DNA from 2 places in the Pectobacterium hainanensis genome. Region 1 is predicted to be linked to the other one. Evidence: riboswitches for the same ligand, from Rfam matches in the RefSeq annotation. Region 1 holds a riboswitch; the other holds the start of a gene.

What was found. Region 1 has a riboswitch for cobalamin ahead of btuB (TonB-dependent vitamin B12 receptor BtuB). Riboswitches for the same ligand answer to the same signal wherever they lie in the genome.
Region 2: linked by a shared signal. The riboswitch ahead of ACKPVM_RS00640 (cobyrinic acid a,c-diamide synthase CobB) and the one ahead of btuB (TonB-dependent vitamin B12 receptor BtuB) in region 1 are both predicted to bind cobalamin.

The regions. Positions count from the first base shown of each region.
Region 1 is NZ_JBJYIN010000010.1:153,121-158,910, reverse strand. It holds gene murI (glutamate racemase) at 1-828, opposite strand, end outside; gene btuB (TonB-dependent vitamin B12 receptor BtuB) at 773-2,647, opposite strand; cobalamin riboswitch at 2,715-2,936, opposite strand; gene trmA (tRNA (uridine(54)-C5)-methyltransferase TrmA) at 3,071-4,174, shown strand; gene ACKPVM_RS12345 (YijD family membrane protein) at 4,217-4,591, opposite strand; gene fabR (HTH-type transcriptional repressor FabR) at 4,736-5,371, opposite strand; gene sthA (Si-specific NAD(P)(+) transhydrogenase) at 5,566-5,790, shown strand, end outside.
Region 2 is NZ_JBJYIN010000001.1:105,229-111,018, reverse strand. It holds gene ACKPVM_RS00660 (diguanylate cyclase) at 248-1,321, shown strand; gene ACKPVM_RS00655 (GHMP family kinase ATP-binding protein) at 1,329-2,189, opposite strand; gene cobD (threonine-phosphate decarboxylase CobD) at 2,182-3,255, opposite strand; gene ACKPVM_RS00645 (NAD(P)-dependent alcohol dehydrogenase) at 3,347-4,411, opposite strand; cobalamin riboswitch at 4,548-4,751, shown strand; gene ACKPVM_RS00640 (cobyrinic acid a,c-diamide synthase CobB) at 4,856-5,790, shown strand, end outside.

The sequences.
Region 1 (5,790 bases):
ACCATAACGCTGCAATACTGGCCACAAAGTAGCAACCTTTGGTGTAATCGCTAGACAGTAGACCAGATTTTTTTCCGTTGAGCATGGTGGGTTATCAAGATTGGCGACCAACCATACTGTCCTTCTTGCTATCGCCGCACCGGAATCCACCAATCGAGTACCATTAGGTAGCGCTAATTGCAGTTCCTCCGATAACAACGGGAAATGCGTACACCCCAGCACAACAGTATCCGGTGGCTCAGGCAAACGCAGCCAGGGACGCAAAATCTTTTGCAGTTCAGACGTCGAGATCGTCTCTCCCTGCAACTTTGCCTCTGCCAATTCGACCAGTTCTGACGAACCCAGCGATAAAATCTGGCAATCAGTCGCAAAACGAGCAATCAGTTCGTGTGTATAAGGCCGCTGCACCGTAGCCCGAGTGGCTAATAAACCCACGACACCATTACGCGTCAACTTTGCAGCCGGTTTAACCGCAGGCACAACCCCTACTACTGGGAAAGTAAAACGTTCGCGCAAAGCAGGAAGAGAAATCGTACTTGCCGTGTTACAGGCAATCACAACCAGCGCCAATGGGTGGCGTTGCTGAATAGCAGTAACTATGTTGACAACACGCTCAATAATAAACTGCTGCGGTTTCTCACCATAGGGAAACGCTTCATTATCGAATGCGTAAATATAGTGAAGATCCGGCAAGAGTTGCCGGATCTCATCATAAACAGACAGCCCGCCTACGCCGGAATCGAACACCAGTACCGTAGGACGGGATGGCAGGTTAGAAGGTATAGCTTCCGGTGAGATAGTATTCTCGCCCTGCCGTGCGGTAGCCATATGCCGTCTCATAATCTTTATCAAACAGGTTGGCAATTCTACCACGAACGGTTAGGTGAGAGGTGATCGGATATGAAGCTGCGAAATCAACGGTACTGTAGCTTGGCAAACGTCGAGTATTCTGAACCGAATCAAAACGTTTTCCTACATATTGATAACTAAGATCAAAATCCACGTCATACAATGACCAATCAAGTTGATACTTAGCCTGCTGCTTCGCTCGACGCCCCAATACGTTGTCATCATCATCACGACGCGCATCAAGATAATTCAGCGTAATTTGATGTTTTACAATGCCAGTATCAAACGATCCTGTCCATTCAACGCCTTTCATCGTTGCCGCTTTGACGTTGTAATAGGTTCCAGTATTCGTCGCAGAGGAATACTCATACTCAATGAGGTTATCAACTTTGTTGATATAAGCGAACAGGCGCCAGTCCAATGGACCCGTCAACCCTTCAATCCCGGCTTCCCACTGTTTTGATTCTTCAGGGTTCAGGTCTTTATTCGAGTCAATATCAAAACGTTTCTGCCCGTATAACTGACCCAGCGTTGGAGCCTGGAACCCCGTGCCGTAAGAAAGCGTGAAACGATAATCAGGAACAAATTCCCATCCCGCAGCCAACTGCCATGTTCCATAACGGCCAAACTGTTCATTATCATCTCCGCGCGCAGACCCTTCCAAAGTGACCGAACCGTACTGCTGCTGCGCGGTAATATAAGCGCCAGTATTGTCTTGTTTATAGCTGTTCGCCTCTCGGAGGCCGCTACTAAAACTTACCCCTTTGGAAGTTAGCCTCTGCTGCTTCCAATCAATACCGCCACTCACTGTTCCATGCGCAATTGCAAAGGTATTCCCCCATTGCAGATTACGCTGTTCCATATCATCCAGCGAATGATTCTTGCCGTAGCGCCCTTGGGTACTGGCGTAATTCAGCGAACTGTATGTCTGATAAGTAGCAATCAGTTGAGAAGCATAATTCCCCTGATTGAAACGCAAGCCTGAGCTATAGGTGTGGTTATAGGTTTGTTGCTCATCCCCTTCTCCGGGAGATCTCGCGTCATAATCATTATTTGCCCCATAGCCATAGCCGCGCACAAACCCTGAAAAACGCTCATTAAACTTATGTTCAACGCCCGCCCAGAATGATTTATTTCGCCAACCGTCTCTATCTCTATCAACGCTATAGGAAGAATCAGGATAAACATTAAAGCCTCTTGTGTCCTGATATGCGCCAGCCAAAGTCAGTTGCGTATTATCCGCAATCATACGGCGAAAATTGCCACCATATTCCTGATAATGGTTGGACCCTATGCCAGCATGGAGGTTTGCGCTGTCACCTTCAGCCTGAGTAATGATATTAATCACGCCACCAATCGCGTCAGCGCCGTACACCGCAGAGCGAGGGCCACGAATAAACTCAATACGCTGAACAAGAGAAATTGGAATCTGGTTGAAATCAGCAACACCTGAAATCCCAGGTTTAGCAACAGGCACTCCATCAATCAGCACCAGAGTATGACGCGCTTCTGAACCACGAATAAACATTGAGGCACTTTGCCCCAACCCGCCATTCTGAGCGATATCAACACCGGGTAATCGGCGCATCACTTCCAATACATTTTTAGCCTGCCAACGATCAATATCATCACGAGTGACAATATCGATTGGAGCCAACACAGAGGAAACGGGTTGAGAAAAACGGTTTGCTGTTACGACAATATCGTCAGAAGAATCTTGCGATGAATGGCTATCCTGCGCCCAGCCGGAAAATGCCGTGACAGAGAGCGCTGTCAACAGCGTTGTTTTTTTAAACATAAATCAAGCATCCACACCATATTAAGGATGCCGCATTACCACGATCGATAGCACGCGATGGTCATGGTCATTGCGACGTATACCGGCAGGTCTTCGGGCTTGGGTGCCATTGTTACTCTATTTCGAAAACGAAAGTATGGTTAACAATAGGAGCGATGACTTCCCATCTTTAAAAGACAGTGTCTGCAATCATGCTATCGCTCGACGTTCCCTTACCGCTGCGCGTCAGCCCCAGATTTACACTGGATTCCCTTTTAACTCATGATAAAAGGCCGGACGCACATGCTACGATGCCAGCATGCAGATGTCTAGACTGCTATTTCACAACAGCATAACCGTATAACAGAACTGGACTTCCCAGCGATATTCCCTACAATTCCCCGCCAGTAAACCTCATTTAGACGCCGTTCAGACGAGAAAACCATGACGCCAGAAACCCTGCCTATTGATCAATATGACGACCAGCTTGCACAAAAAACTGAACGTCTTCGCAGGATGATGGCACCCTTTGATGCGCCGGAACCATTCGTTTTCCGTTCCCCCGTCAGCCACTACCGGATGCGAGCAGAATTTCGTATTTGGCATGACGGCGATGAGCTTTACCACATCATGTTTAACCCGCAAACGAAACAACGCATTCGGGTTGATCAATTTCCCGTAGCCAGCGAACTGATTAATCGTCTGATGCCGGTGTTGATTCGCGAGTTACAGCCCAACCCGACGCTACGCCGCAAATTATTTCAGATTGATTATTTATCCACGTTGAGCGGTGAAATCGTCGTTTCTCTACTGTATCACCGCGCACTGGATGAGGAATGGCAGGAACATGCCCGCGTACTACGCGACAACCTGACTCATCAAGGATTTCGTCTACAGTTAATTGGTCGCGCGACAAAAACCAAAATCTGCCTTGACCACGATTATGTCGATGAATGTCTGCCAGTTGCAGGCCGGGATATGATTTACCGGCAAGTGGAAAATAGCTTTACCCAGCCGAATGCGGCAATCAATATTCAGATGCTGGAGTGGGCGTTAGATGCTACGGCAGGATCAAAAGGTGATTTGCTGGAACTGTATTGCGGCAATGGCAATTTTTCACTCGCGCTGGCAAGAAACTTCGAGCGGGTGCTGGCTACTGAGATCGCCAAACCTTCCGTCGCCGCAGCACAATATAACATTTCAGCAAACCTGATTGATAACGTACAGATTATCCGAATGTCAGCAGAAGAGTTTACTCAAGCCATGCAAGGGTTCAGGGCGTTTAATCGCTTAGAAGGGATCGATCTAACCGATTATCAGTGCGAAACCATTTTTGTCGATCCACCACGTAGCGGTCTGGATTCAGAAACGCTCAAACTTGTGCAGGCTTATCCGCGCATACTCTATATTTCCTGCAACCCGGAAACGCTGTGCCACAACCTGGAAACGTTGAATGATACACATCGGATTCAACGTCTGGCGCTCTTTGACCAATTCCCCTATACCCACCACATGGAATGTGGCGTAGTACTGGAAAAACGCACGTAATCCGCACTACTGACTGGCGGCATCGCCGCCAGAAACGAGTACCTACGGTGTGTCTATCTCTGTTGCAGGCTTTCTGGCCCGCAATTTAAGTCCAATCCAGAAAATCAACGCAACACACAGCAGAGACGGAATAAAATTTGAGCCAATAGCCGGGTATTCAACGCGAACAATCGCGCTGTAGATCAACAATCCCAATAGGAAACAGGCGGCGACCAGTATTGGCATCCCTTCTTGCATGCTCTGATTCATGTAACGCTGATGCAGGCAGTAAATAGAGAGCGCCAGCGCAATCAAGGGAAAAATCGAGAAGGGGACGATTGAACTAAATAACGCTGCAAACGCACCGTTCACCGATAACCCAGCGATAAGCGCCAGCAACAGCGTCCCTTTTTCTTGCAGAGGTGGTTGTTTTGTCATGGGATCTCCCTTTTCATGTTGACACCCGCCATATTCCAAGTTGCCCTGTATATTAGCGACGTTTACGACTTGCCCTATCCAAGGGGCTAGCATTATGGGATGCCGCAGCAACTCAAATTATGTCAGGAATATTCGGTATAAAAATCACGAAGTACTTGTACTGGTGCCAGAGTCTTGTTCCTTTCTATACCAGTAGTAAGCGCCTTTAGAGATAATGCGCAGTTGTAACACCAAACGTTCTTCCAGTTGCCTACGCTGTGCCAAATCGACATCCAATGCTTCCGCCCCGGCACTAAAAACAATGGTCACCATCGCTTCTGATTGCGCCTCCGCAAAACTGCGGGGTATATGATTTTCAACTTCCAGATAATCAGCCAATTCTGCGATAAAGTGCTGTATCTCACGCGCGACCGCAGCACGAAATGCAGCAGACGTTCCAGAGCGTTCGCGTAATAACAATCTGAAAGCGTTAGGATTATCGCCAATAAATTCCATGAAAGTAGACACTGACGTTCTGATCACACTGCCGCTTTTCGCAATACGTTGCCGGGCCTGACGCATTAGCTGACGCAGCATCAACCCGCTTTCATCCACCATCGTCAGCCCCAATTCGTCCACATCGCGAAAATGGCGATAAAAAGAGGTTGGCGCGATACCGGCTTCACGAGCGACCTCACGCAAACTCAGGCTGGCAAAACTACGTTCAGCACTTAATTGACTAAACGCCGCCTCAATCAGCGAACGACGCGTCCGTTCTTTTTGTTGTGCTCTGACACCCATTATCCTGCCCAAATCCTTCGCTCTCCTTTCCAGAAAAGCACTATAGCAAACTTTAATCCCAGCATACTGAGACAAAGTTTGCCATATTAAAAATGCGCCTATCATTTCTCCTTAATAACAGCAGGGATGATTGGGTTCTACCGTGAGCGATGTTACAATCAAGTTACTATTTTGTATAAAAACAGGTTTAGACAATGGCCTTACAAAAGCAATTCGACTACGATGCGATAGTGATTGGTTCAGGTCCCGGCGGCGAAGGGGCAGCCATGGGCTTATCCAAACAAGGGGCTAAAATTGCGGTAATTGAACGACATTACAATGTCGGCGGCGGCTGTACCCATTGGGGAACCATTCCTTCCAAAGCCTTGCGCCATGCCGTCAGCCGTATCATCGAATTCAACCAGAACCCACTCTATAGT
Region 2 (5,790 bases), on a different contig from region 1:
ATGAAGGCGGCAAGTGAGGGAGTCCCGATGAGCTTACTTGAGTATGTGATTCGGGTGAGTGAGCGCAGCCAACGCACAAGCAACTTGAAGTATGACGGGTATATCATCAGGAATCACACTTTAGCCTCCATAGTACGATATTGTTTTTGCCAAACTTTTTTTGACAAATGCTTCTTTTGAAAAATGATTGTTTTGACAAATTGTTGTTTTCACAAATTGTTGCTTTGGCAATGAGTGAGTTAATAGCATGAAGGTTGCCAGGTCTGCCTCCCCTCCGTTGTTTTCGACGATAGATGGGCGTCGTTCGGGGTTGCGTTTTTCCAGACGAGTTTATGTGCCAAGGATTATCGGCACGCTGTTGTGCGTCTTATTTATTGCCTCGGTGTTAATCACCAAATCACCACCCGTCTGGGTCTGGTGCCTTCTGATTTTAAATGCGTTTCTGTGGCCGCATCTTGCGTATTATCTGTCAAGAACCGCCCGCGATCCCATGAAGTGCGAGAAACTCAGTTTGTTGGTGGATGTGTGTTTTGGTGGCGTATGGATGGGGGCGATGGGGATGAATATGTTGCCCAGTGCACTCATTGTCTCGATGGTGGGGATGAATAGCATCGCCGGTGGTGGAATAAAATTATTCACTCAGGGTATCGTATTTCAGTTTGTCAGTTGCTTCATGGTAATGCTGCTTTTTTCTATCCCTGTCGATATTGTGACAACGCCCAGTCAAATGTATGCCTGTTTGCCTATGCTTTTGATTTATCCTGTGTTGCTGGGCTATGTGACGTATAATACGGCAATAAAATTAGCCGAACATAAGCGCGAGTTGATGGAAGTCAGTATTCATGACGGAATGACCAATTTATTCAACCGTCATTATTGGGAGCACCTGTTGAGTAACGGGTTTGAGCTTTGCCAACGCTATCAGCGAACCGCGACGCTCGTACTGATCGATATCGATCATTTCAAAGCATTTAACGATAATTACGGTCATCACGTTGGCGATCAGGCTATTTTATTGCTGGCGAATGTGCTTAAGCATGAATTTCGTGAAACAGATATTATCGGGCGTTTTGGTGGGGATGAGTTTGCCGTTATTTTACCTGAAACGCGTGTTGCCGATGCGTTGGATAGGGTTAACCGCATTCGTCACAGTCTGGCGTTAAAATCATTAGATAGAACACCGCCGCTCCCGGTTTTTATTAGCGTGGGGATTGCTGAGTTTAAGTCTGAGATGGGGCAATATATTGACTGGTTAACGGCGGCGGATATGGCGTTGTATCGGGCAAAAAATCAAGGTCGGCGCTGTACAGAAGTCGCTTGACGTACCATTAACGTACGCCGCCGGTAATCATTGGTAAGAGATAGTAGTTGGGGTAATGATGAAAAATGCCACGCTGCTGTAGTACCCAAATAAGTTTTTCCACATCGTGTTTACGCCTGTCGAGTAATAAGCCCACCACGCTGCCGCTATGTGCGACATTCAAACCATAGACTCCCTCGTCTTCAACGATGGTGAGTAACTCATTGAAGGCCACCTTGTTTAACGTTTGCTGACTAGCGATAGCGCTCAACGTACAGGCTTCACCCAGTTTGACATGGTTGTCTTCATTGGCCGCAGTACAAAACAGCCTCCAGGCTTTCTTCAACACGTCGGCATTATTCAAGAGCGATGACTGGCGATCGAGACGGTGATAATCGGCGGTATTCAGCGTATGCGGGCTTTCCAATAGCAGGATATCTATTGACGGTTGCCAGTTACAGGCGATTTGTGTCTTGGCGGTTTGATGATCGAACAGCGTTAATTGGTGAAATAGCGTGCTATCTGTTGGTTCCAAGTGAACGCATAGCCTAGCCAGTGTTGCTTCATCCAGTGAGGTACCGAAATGGCGAGCGGTTGCCTGTGCGGTGGCGGCAATATCGGCAGTGCTGCTTGCCATACCTTTGGCGATGGGGATGGTAGAGATGTATTCGATACGTAAGGCATCTTGACTGTCGATAGGCAAGTCCAGGTAAGCAATGACGCTATTTAGCATCTGCCGCATCCGGGGACGCTCGTTAACCATCGGCGTGCCATCCGTAACGGATACGTGGCTGAACCAATTTACCGGGCAGGAAATCAGTTTTTCTCCACCAAGAATCCATCCTTGAATTAACTCACCACAGGACGCCGGACAGTAAGCGTCAGCCATGGCTGAATACCTGCTGGAGTGCTGTAACCAAACGTTGGTTATCTGCGGTACTTTTGATCGCGACCCGATAATGATTGGCTGTCAGGCCGGGGTAGTTAGCGCAAGAACGAATTAATAGCCGATGTTGCAATAACGCAGATTGAAGATTGATATCCGAGCGCAGGCAGTGCAGAAAAATATAGTTGGCTGTTGGCCGCCAGACCTGTAGCTCGGGCATGGCGTTCAATGCCTGATAAAGCCACTGTTGCGCCTCCGCCAGCCAGCGGTGGGTTGCCGTAATGTAAGGGACGTCACTCAGTATGATTTCGCCAGCCAATGCAGCAAACGCGTTGATGGTCCACGGTTCTCGCGTCTGTTTCATCGTCTGGATCGCCGTTGTATCGGCGCTGAGCAGGTAGCCTAGCCGTAAACCGGGGATCGCAAAAAATTTGGTCAGAGATCGCAGAATATATAAATGAGGCGAGTGATTAAGCTGTGGAGCCAGACCCGGTTCGCCCAGCAGGAAATCAATAAACGCTTCATCAACGATCAGCGCGGTATTCCGTTGATGACAACGTTCTACCAGCGCCTGTAAGAGCGATTGTTCCGGCATCAGGCCGGTAGGATTATTCGGGGTAGCAATAAACAGGCAGTCGTAGTGAGTGTTGTCCAGTGCTGTTAGCAAGCGCTCGTCTGGTTGGAACCCGTCCTCTGGTGACAGAACATAATCATCAATGGTGCAGCCGATGCGTACCAGTGCCCGCCGATATTCAGCAAAACCGGGTGTTAACAGCAATGCTCGGCGAGGCTGGAGATACTGAACCACCGCATAAATCAGTTCTGTTGCCCCATTGCCAGCCATTATTTGGTTGGGTTCACAGTTATGAGCATGCGCGAGAGCCGCATGAAGTGCTCGATATGTCACATCCGGATAGCATTCTGCACGTTCGAGTTGGGTGACGATTGCGGTTTTCAAGGAGGCTGGCATGCCCAGAGGATTAATATTGGCGCTGAAGTCGATAATGTCGTTGGCATCGATACCTACTTTCAGCGCCATTTCCAGCACATTGCCGCCATGTTCGCTCATGATATTTTATTGAGATCCCAGATGTTAATGGGGGTCAGCATAGCATAAGCAAAGAAATGGTCGCCATGTCCTGGATTGAGCGGCGTGGTTTTTACTCAGTGAAACTGGCTTTTAGTGAGGCCATATCGATAACAAACCGATAGTGCACGTCACTTTTTAGCATCCGCTCATAGGCCGTGTTGATATCCTGCATGTCGATCATCTCAACATCGCAACTGATACCATGTTCAGCGCAAAAATCCAGCATTTCCTGAGTCTCTTCAATACCACCGATCAGTGAACCTGCAATAGATTTACGGCCCATCACCAGCGGAGCGCTATGCACCGTCGGTTCAATCGGTTCGATCAGACCAACAAGAATCAGCGTGCCATCGCGTTTCAATGTGGTCAGATAGGGATTGAGATCGTGCTGAGTCGGAACGGTATCCAGGATAATATCGAAATGATTCGTCACTGCCGTCATTTGTGCTGGATCGGTAGATATGACCACATGATCGGCTCCCAGTCTGCGGGCTTCCTGTTCTTTGCCCGGTGAACGGGTAAAGAGCGTGACATTCGCGCCCATCGCCTTGGCAAATTTCAATCCCATATGTCCAAGCCCACCCAATCCGACAACCGCAACCGTGTCGCCAGGGCCAACATTCCAGTGTTTTAGTGGGGAATAGGTAGTAATACCCGCACACAGTAACGGCGCGGCAGATTTCATATCCAGCTTGTCTGAGAGGCTTAGCACAAATTTATCGGAGGAAATGATGCGCTCAGAGTAACCGCCAAAGGTGGTCAGACCATCATGCCGGTCAACCGAGCCATAGGTCAGGGTCATGCCTTCTTCACAATACTGCTCTAATCCTTCTTCACAGGCGTCACAGTGTTGACATGAATCCACCATACAACCGACACCAACCCAGTCACCCGTTTTAAAACGCTTGACCGCGCTACCGACGCTAACGACTTTCCCGATGATTTCATGCCCCGGCACAATTGGATAAAGGCTGTTCTTCCATTCGTTACGAGCCATATGAATATCGGAATGGCAGACACCGCAATAAATAATATCGATAACTACATCGTCTTCCCGCGGATCCCGGCGAATAAACTGATGGGGAACCAGCGGACTGGTTGAATCAAGAGCAGCAAAGCCACGTATATTTTGCATTGCGATTTTCCTCTTCATTTTATGCACAACATCAAAAGATCGACGTCAAAATTCAGTATGATGCAGTTTAACAGCTCTGCTTTAATGATTTATGGCTAAATTAGCGAGTGTAAATAAAGCACAGAACGAATAAATACAGACTGTTGTCAGGTTTGAATTGAGTACGACGCAATTCAGTATGTTGTCATGATGCATGATAACTGGGAAGGGGGTGCCAATCCCCCGCAGCCCCCGCTGCTGTGATGCTGACGAACCCGTGAAGCCACTGATCGAAAAGATTGGGAAGGGACGGGCGAGAGTGATGCTAAGCCAGAAGACCGACCTGACAATAATAAACACAACTCCTTCGGTGGGAAGCGGTTGTCATTGGATATGTACAGCGGCAATGCCGTTGTAGCGTAGCTTATGGCATAACGTCCCGACCGATGATGTCGGGATTTTTTTATGCCGTGTGTGCAGGAACACGATAATCATGCCTCTGCAGGGCAGGGACGACACAACGCCGCGTTTGTTATTGCTGGCACCAGCAGCGGTTGCGGCAAAACCACGCTTACCCTTGGGCTTTTGCGAGCACTCATGCGGCGCGGGTTAAATGTTCAACCCTTTAAGGTTGGACCGGACTATCTCGATACGAGTTGGCACAGCGCGATATGCGGCGTGACATCACGCAATCTTGACGCCTTTATGCTTCCCACGGCAACACTTAACGGCCTGTATAAACAGCGGATGCGTCATGCGGATGTAGCGGTTATCGAAGGTGTCATGGGGTTGTTTGATGGTTATGGTACGGACCCGAACTATTGCAGTACGGCAGCGATGGCAAAACAGCTTGGTTGCCCGGTCGTGCTGCTGGTGGATGGTAAAGCGATATCGACATCAATTGCGGCAACGGTAATGGGTTTTCGCCAGTTTGATCCTCATCTGACCATTGCGGGTGTGATCGTCAACCGGGTGAATTCGGCTGAGCATTATGAGTTGTTGCGCCATGCCATTGAGCATTATTGCGGCATCCCGGTACTGGGTCGCTTACCCGTCATGGATGACATTGCATTGCCATCCCGTCATCTTGGGTTGATCCCCGCCAGAGAACACCTTCAGCAAACGCCATCGCATCAGGTTTCGGAACAAGAGAAACCCCAAACCGGTGATGATGCGCGTTGGCAAAAACTGGCGCAGCAAATAGAAGAAACCATTGATGTTGATCGCTTACTGCGTTTATGCAGTGGTGTTTGCCTGCCGGAGGGGGAGATGCCAACGCTGTTTACGCCAGCATTGGCCGAAGGGCTGACGCTGGCTTTGGCGGAGGACGATGCTTTCAACTTTTACTATCAGGACAACCTCGATTTGCTGGAGCAGGCCGGTGTGCGTCTCCAGCGTTT